DNA from 2 places in the Aneurinibacillus thermoaerophilus genome. Region 1 is predicted to be linked to the other one. Evidence: riboswitches for the same ligand, from Rfam matches in the RefSeq annotation. Region 1 holds a riboswitch; the other holds the start of a gene.
What was found. A riboswitch is a leader RNA that binds a small molecule or an ion and turns the genes downstream of it on or off. The one in region 1 is predicted to bind S-adenosylmethionine.
Positions count from the first base shown of each region.

Region 2: it holds a riboswitch for S-adenosylmethionine, as region 1 does, so the genes downstream of both, cobA (uroporphyrinogen-III C-methyltransferase) here and K3F53_RS13685 (homocysteine synthase) in region 1, are expected to answer to the same signal.

Region 1 covers NZ_CP080764.1:2,633,198-2,637,394, reverse strand. The annotation lists gene leuS (leucine--tRNA ligase) at 1-160, shown strand, start outside; gene comER (late competence protein ComER) at 354-1,190, opposite strand; gene K3F53_RS13695 (DUF2533 family protein) at 1,291-1,539, opposite strand; gene K3F53_RS13690 (helix-hairpin-helix domain-containing protein) at 1,639-2,334, shown strand; SAM riboswitch class I at 2,423-2,527, shown strand; gene K3F53_RS13685 (homocysteine synthase) at 2,632-3,930, shown strand; gene K3F53_RS13680 (deoxycytidylate deaminase) at 4,069-4,197, shown strand, end outside.
Region 2 covers NZ_CP080764.1:614,922-619,118, reverse strand. The annotation lists gene K3F53_RS03315 (DUF3906 family protein) at 1-177, opposite strand, end outside; gene K3F53_RS03310 (nitrite/sulfite reductase) at 208-1,821, opposite strand; gene cobA (uroporphyrinogen-III C-methyltransferase) at 1,852-2,625, opposite strand; SAM riboswitch class I at 2,744-2,841, opposite strand; gene K3F53_RS03300 (ABC transporter permease) at 2,977-4,167, opposite strand; gene K3F53_RS03295 (ABC transporter ATP-binding protein) at 4,171-4,197, opposite strand, start outside.

The DNA.
Region 1 (4,197 bases):
CAAAGTACGCGATAAAATGGTTATTCCAGCCAATTTGACGAAGCAGGAGATGGAGACTCTTGCTACCGAAAATGAAAAAATCAAAGAGCTGGTTGAAGGCAAGACGGTGCGTAAAGTTATCGCCGTTCCGGGCAAACTGGTAAATATCGTTGTAGGCTAGACGATACTATAGCAGCCCGGGGGTTAAAGGGCGAGAAGCTGGATTCTATTCCTGTTGAAGCTTTGAAAGATGTTCAATTAGTAGTAAATGAGAAAGCTGCTGCGGGTTTTAGCCTTAAAATTTCTGACAAATTAAAAGCAGGCGCTCAGGTCGTTAAGTAATCTTCCGAGTGCGCAAAAAACTCCTTCCTTGTTCAATGGAAGGAGTTTTTTTGGTTGGTGAACATTTCCTGAACTTCCCGTACATCTATGTTGAACTTATTGTGCGTTGCTTCAATTAAATGTTTAAACACATCCTGTGTTTCTTCATCAAGCACGTGCAAGCCGATGCCGGTTACTCCACCTGGCACGCAAACTTTGGCCTGAAGTGTCGGCAGCGAAAAACGTCCGTCTTCAAGCAGGCGGCCAAGCCCGATAATCATCTCGGTCATTAATCTTGTAGCCTGCTCCTCCGTAATGGATGCATGATCGACCGCGCTGTCAATAAAGCGTTGCATTAGAAAGCTAAAAAAAGCTGGGCCGCAGCTTACAATATCCGAGGAAATTCGTGTTTGCGATTCTTCAATCTCTATAGGCGTACTGATGGCAGAAAGAAGTGTGAGCAGCAAGGTACGATCAGTCTGGGTTAAACGGGCACCGAACGTAATGAGTGAAGCACCGCTGAGCGCTGTATTCGTAATACTGGGAATGACACGGGCCACTTTGCAAGGAATATATGCTTCTAATTGTTGCACACCGACGGAACTTGTGATAGATAGAACAAGTTTATCGGGCGTCAAATGTTCGCCAATTTCGTCGAGTACCGTCCGATATTCCAGGGGCTTGGTGCACAGAAATAGAATGTCTGCTTTTTGGGCCACATTTATGTTAGTGCTAGCCTTGATGTCCGGGTGTTTTGCCGTGAGCGCATGTAGTTTTTCCGGTGTCCGATTGGCAACAGAGATTTGGGCGGGCAGAACAGCACCAGATTCGATAAAGGCTTCAATGAGGATTGTTCCCATACTTCCCGTTCCGATAAAGCCGATATGCATCTAAATCCCCCCGGCGATTATAATTATTTAATAAGTATGAGGGGAAAGAAAGATTTAGTACACATATTTTTCTAATTATGCTAAGATAGAGATGTGGTAATTATTTACAAATATTTTGTACCATTTCTTCCGTCACAAGTTTGCGCGGCGGAAGATGGTAACGTTGCGCAAGTTGATTAATTTGTTGTGTGATGTTATTAATCTCTTCCACGCTGATTTTTTCTCCGTTCTTGCATTGCTCTACCGCTTTTTCAATCCACATTTCCCGCACCGCATCCAGTTTGCGGTAGAGCGTAATATACTCAGCTTGCCTTGCGGAGTGGGCTGAAATTGCGTGATGAACACCCATTGTTTGCAATCCTCCTTTTTTAAGTGGCGATTTTCTGAATGTTTATATAAAAAGTATAGGCAAAAAGTTAGAAAACTACAAGTAAGGGAGAGAGATGCGGTGAAAAGCTGGTTTGTAGAAAAGAAAAAATGGATCAGTATTAGTATATGTCTTTTTATTTTGGGCAGTAGTATTTATTTTTATAATTACACTCAGGAGGAAACAGAAGCAAAAACGCTTCCGTTTTCTGAGCAACAAGCGGTTACGGGCTCCTCCGTTTTCACTGCCGGGGAGAACGATCAAACGGGAGATCCCATAGAAAAAGAGGAAAGCGCGCGCTCTCCTGCGCCATCCGTTCAGGCGACTGTCGTCGTTGATGTGAAGGGCGCGGTAGCGAAGCCAGGGGTATATACGTTACCGGCTGAGGCACGTGTGTATCAGGCCATCGGGATGGCGGGCGGATTGCTTCCGGAAGCGGATGCAAAGCAAGTCAACGGAGCGCAGCGGCTTGTTGACGGCATGCTCTTATATATTCCGATAAAAGGAGAAGAGGCTCTAATCGGTACAACGGGTCTGGCATCAGCAGGAACAGCTTCTGCGCCGGGCGCACCCGGGCAGGAGGAGAAAATTAATATTAATACAGCTACATTAGAGCAACTACAAACCATTCCTGGTATTGGGCCTGGAAAAGCAGCAGCTATTATTCAATACAGGGAAGAAAATGGCCTGTTCAGAACGGTAGAGGATTTAACAAAGGTAGCAGGAATTGGTCCGAAAACATTGGAGAAAATGCGCGCCAAAATTTCTGTACAATAAAAATCTTCAAATTAAGTTGACAGGTAGGAATAGTAAGGCTATAATAAAACCAGAATCAGCTCAAGCGAGAAAATTTTATATAAGACATCTCTTATCAAGAGCGGCGGAGGGACTGGCCCGATGAAGCCCGGCAACCGGCACGTATGTGCAAGGTGCTAATTCCAGCAAAGCAGCATGCTTTGGAAGATGAGAGCGATGATACATACCTGCGTAGAATCCTCTTCTTCCAAAGAAGAGGATTTTTCTTTTGGTTGGCATCGCCGAAAACAAAGAATGATGACAGGGAGGAAAAAGAGAATGGCAGAAGAACGCAAATTCAATTTCGAGACGGTATGCTTGCACGGAGGACAGGAAGTGGACCCGACGACGCTTTCGCGCGCGGTGCCAATTTATCAAACAACTTCTTATGTATTTAAAGACACGGAGCATGCAGCCAATTTGTTCGCATTGAAAGAATTCGGTAACATTTATACGCGCATTATGAACCCGACGCAGGATACGTTTGAGAAGCGGATTGCGGAACTTGAAGGCGGTGTGGGTGCGCTTGCGGTCGCTTCCGGTCAGGCGGCAATTACGTTCTCTATTTTAAACATCGCGCATGCGGGGGATGAAATTATCGCTTCCAGCAATCTATATGGCGGAACATACAACCTGTTCGCGCATACGTTTCCGAAGTTCGGCATAACGGTGAAATTCTTTGATCCGGAAGATAAGGATGCTATTCGTGCCGCGATCACGCACAAGACAAAAGCGCTTTATGCGGAAACGATCGGAAATCCACGCGCAGATATAGTTGATTTGGAAACATTAGCGGGCATCGCGCATGAGAACGGAATTCCATTTATTGTAGATAACACGTTTGCCACTCCGTATCTTTGCCGTCCGATTGAATTTGGCGCTGACATTGTTGTTCATTCTGCTACAAAGTTTATCGGTGGTCATGGTACCTCAATTGGAGGCGTGATTGTCGACTCCGGTAACTTTGACTGGAACAATGGCAAGTTCCCAGGGTTAACTGAGCCAGATCCGAGCTATCACGGCGTAGTATACACGGAAGCAGTCGGCAATCTTGCCTACATTATCAAAGCGCGCGTACAATTGCTGCGCGACTTTGGGGCAGCGATATCTCCGTTCAACTCTTGGTTATTCTTGCAAGGGTTGGAGACGCTTCATTTACGCATGGAGCGTCATGTGGAAAATACAAAAAAAGTAGCGGAATATTTGCAAGAAAACGAACTTGTTTCCTGGGTGAATTATGCAGGGCTTGAGAGCAGTCCTTATTATGAGCGCGCAAAGAAGTATTTGCCAAAAGGACCGGGTTCCATTTTCACGTTCGGCATTAAAGGTGGGCTGGAAGAAGGCAAACGCTTTATTAACAGCCTGAAGCTTCTTTCCCACTTGGCGAATGTTGGCGATGCCAAAACGCTTGTTATCCACCCTGCAAGTACGACGCATCAGCAGCTAACGGAAGAACAACAGCGCAGTGCGGGTGTTACGCCGGATATGATTCGTCTCTCTATCGGTATTGAAGCGGTAGATGATATTATTGCCGACATTGAGCAGGCGCTTAAAGCCAGCCAACTGGTGAATGCATAATCGTAGTTTGACGGAAGCAGAATAGTAATAAGTTTTAGAAGGGGTGAGGAAGAAGACTTTCTCTCCCTTTTTTCTTTCCGGTATTCTTTTTCGCAGGTTAGAATAGTAAAGAGAAAGAAACAGAAGAGAGGGAAAGATATGAGCCCACGGAAGACATGGGATGAATATTTTATGGATTTAGCGTATATGGCCGCGACCCGGGCCACATGTCCGCGCCGTCACGTTGGGGCGGTACTAACCAAAAATAAAAAAGTGCTGGGAACGGCC
Region 2 (4,197 bases), 1.6 Mb from region 1:
CGTTCCAGCCGGCTTTTTTTCTACAATGGCTATCTCCGCAACCGGCCTCGGCGGCAAAAAATAGCGTTCAATTTGATTCTGGGCGCTGCGGAACGCTTTTTCTTCATTTTCATGTATGACTACAACGGCAGCTGTTCCCCCATCCCTAAACAATATCTCAAATCTATAGATAAACATCGCCTCACCTCTCCTATGCCCAGGCATCCTTTATACCAACTGTTTCAGAGCCGCATCCAGCCTCTCTTGGAACGGTGTAATTCCAACACGCTGTACGAAATCAAAGAAGCTTTCCTTGTTCCGCTTTTCTTCCTTATAATAGGCAAGCAACGGCAACACGACCCGGTGCAGTTGCTCGCCAAGCACGCGTCCTTTCAGCTTTTCGTTAAATTTCGCGTTCGGGCCCAGCGTACCGCCAAGGAAAATATCGAACGCATCTTTCATGCCGTCTTCCGTTTTAACAAGCGCTCCCTGAAAGCCAATGTCAGCAATTTGCCGCTGACCGCATGAGTTCGGACAACCGACCATATGCATGCGAATTGGTTCATCCAACTCCACATGTTCATCTAGATATTCCGCCAATTGGCGCATTCTTTCTTTCGTTTCAACGATCGCAAGATTACAGAATTCATTGCCGGTGCAAGAAACGGCGAAAGCAGTAAAATTCTTCGGATACGGTGTCAAACGTTCCAACACTTTTTCTTGCAACAGTTCTTCCACTCTTTCATCCGGTATGCCGGTAATTATGATATTTTGCGAATTGCATGTACGCAGTGAGCCATTACCATATTCATCGGCGAGATGCGCCAGTTCTTCCAATTCCTGTGCCGACATACGTCCTACCGGAACGGACAGACCAACATAACTCAACCCTTCCTGGCGCTGTTTATGAATACCGGTAAAATATCCTGCATTCCATCCCTTAATCTTATCTTCGCCCCGCGTCTCCAGCTCGCCGACAAGCTCTTTTAACTTGGCAAGAAACTTCTCCGCTCCCCAATCAGCGACAAGAAATTTCAAGCGTGCGTGATGACGCTTCTCCCGGTATCCATAGTCACGGAAAATCGTTGTAACGCCGACCGCTACCTTCACGACTTCTTCCGGTCGCACAAATACATCGAGCTGTTGAGCCAAATACGGACGGGACGATAGTCCGCCGCCAACCCAGACATGAAAACCGATGATTTCCTTGCCAGCGATTACTTTCGTGGCCGGGGTAAACGCCAGATCGTTAATTTCGGCATGACCGGCATTATAAATATTGCTAGAAATCGAAATTTTATATTTGCGCGGCAGGTTGGAAAAATCCCGGTTCATTAAAAACGTATCGGACAACTGTTTCACAAGCGGGGTCGTATCTATTAATTCGTACGGATCGAGCCCCGCAAGCGGATTGCCAACAATCGTACGCGGGCAATCGCCGCACGCCTCAAATGAGGACAATCCGACGGCAGCCAACCGTTCAAAAATGTCCGGTAAATTTTCGATCCGCAACCAGTGAAACTGAATCGCCTGACGTGTCGTAATATCGATTAAATCCCTGCCATAATCATGCGCGATACTCGCAAGCGTGCGCGCCTGCTCGGACGTAAGATTTCCGGACGGAACCCGGACACGCATCATAAAGCACCCGTCTTTCGGGCGCTGCTGATATACACCTGCCCACTTAAAACGATCCATATCATCCGGCGTAATGGATTCAAAACCAGTTTTCGCATAACGATAAATGTCCTCAATAACATCCAGTCCATCTTTCTCCAGTTTTATTAATTCTGTTTTATTCAATTTCTCCTTATTTTGTGCCCATATTGGTGTATAACTCATTCATACTCTCTCCTCTCATCTCAGCGAATATTATGCAATAATGACTTGACGCAGCTGTTGTTCATACCAAGCTAACTGCTCCCGCAGGCGGACAACCTCGCCTACGACAATCACTGCCGGAGAACGAAAGCGTGCCTGTTGTACCTGCTCTACAATCGTCTCCAATGTACCTATAAGCGTCTCCTGATTTTCGCATGTACCCCAGCGGATAAGTGCCACAGGTGTCTCTTTGGCCCGGCCGTACTTATGAAGATTTTTCACAATTTCCGGCAAATTGCCGACCCCCATGTAAAATACCAGCGTATCTACCGCAGTGGCCAACTTCTCCCACTGAATACCACTTTGCTCCTTCTCTACAGCTTTGTGGCCAGTCACAAACGCGACGGAGGATGAATAATCACGGTGCGTGATAGGTATTCCTGCATAAGCCGGAGCAGCGATACCCGATGTAATGCCCGGCACAACTTCATAGTCGATGCCGGCCGCGATACAGGCTTCCGCTTCTTCCCCACCGCGCCCGAAAACAAATGGATCACCCCCTTTTAAACGAACAACCTCTTTCCCTTGCACAGCCTTCGCCACAATGATCTCGTTAATTTCCGTCTGGGATAACGAATGGTGATTTGTCTCTTTTCCGCAATAAATGCATTCAGCCTCCTTTTTTGCATAATCAAGCAGCTTTGGACTGGCCAGACGGTCATATACAATCACATCCGCCCGTTGTAGAAGCTCAAGCCCACGCACTGTAATCAACTTTGGATCGCCTGGCCCGGCACCCACAAGATACACTTTACCTGCCACCATATAACCATCCCCTTTTTTTCCAAAAATAATATTAATAAAATTTGTTTTATATGTTTAATTTAATTAAAAAAGCCCTGCTTCATTAAAGAAGAAGGGCTTATATTCTACGATCCCCTCTTCCTCATCTTCAAGCGTGTGCTTTCTGGAATTGGCACCTAACCGAATTAGGTTGCCGAGATTTCATTGGGCCAGTCCCTCCATCTCTCTGGATAAGAAAGAGAATTCATATTATATTGATCGGATTTATTAAATTTGATTATACTCGGCTTTTTCTAAAAAGACAATACTTTTCAAAAAAATCCTCTCATTCATTATGCAAAGAGGCTTCAGAGTTAAAGAGCAGCCCGCTTCTTATTCATAACGCAACGCCTCAATCGGATTTAGCTTTGCCGCTTTGTTAGCAGGATACAATCCGAAGAAAATCCCGATGGAACTGGACACGGAAAATGCAAGCAAAACGGTCTCCCATGAAATCAAAAGCGGTATATTAGCATAGGAAAAGCCGATAGCTGATATACCAATACCAAGCAATGCTCCGATTAAGCCGCCGATTAACGACAAAATCATCGACTCCAGTAGGAACTGAAGCAAAATATCTTTCCGCTGCGCTCCAAGCGCTTTGCGGATTCCGATTTCTCTTGTCCGTTCCGTCACGGACACAAGCATAATATTCATCACGCCAATGCCGCCCACCACGAGGGAAATGCCAGCTACAATGCTAAAAATCAGGGTAATCATTCCAGTCATTTGCGAAAACTCTTTAATATTGTCTTCCATACTTAAAACTTCATAGTAATCTTTATGGTTATGCTTGCGGTTCAAATAATCCTTGACCTGCTTCATCGCAGGCCGCAATGCTTCTTTGGAAATGGCGGTCATTTCAATGTTGCTTACCGTTTGGTTTTCAGACAGCTCATTCGCAAAACGAAACGGAACAAACGCGCTCTTTGCTTTGGAAAAATCAAAGCTTACTTTCTCCTGCTTAAATACGCCGATCACCACTACGCTCCGATCGTTAAAACGCACGCGCTGACCGATCGGGTTTTCCGTCCCGAACAATTCCTGAGCTGCTCCGTCTTCCAATACGATAACCGGTCGGCGGTTTTTATCATCCTCGTCGGTAAAAAAGCGGCCTTGCACCATGTGGAGCGTGGGTTGTACAGCCGGAAGCTGGGCCGTCGTCGCCCTTACTTCGACGGTTTTCTTCTTATTGAGCCAGTAAAGCTCCGTATTGCCTACGTAAGAGTTGGCTACGGCAGCGGAAATGTACGGACTCACCTGCGGCAAATATTCCGCATCTTCCAAAGTAAGCGCGTTCGGATCTTCAGGCTCCTCCGTATCGTAGCGGGTATATACCATAAATTTATTTTGGCCGAACTTGCTTACCTGCTGCACGACCGCACTTTCGCCCCCTTTCCCAAGCGTCATAACCGCAATGACAGACGCGATACCAATAATAATCCCCAGCATCGTTAGAAAAGAACGCAGCTTATTGGCGCGCAAACCGTCCAAAGCCATGCTTAAGCTTTCCAGCAAACGCATAGATTACACCTCCTGTTGGCGCTCCGACGC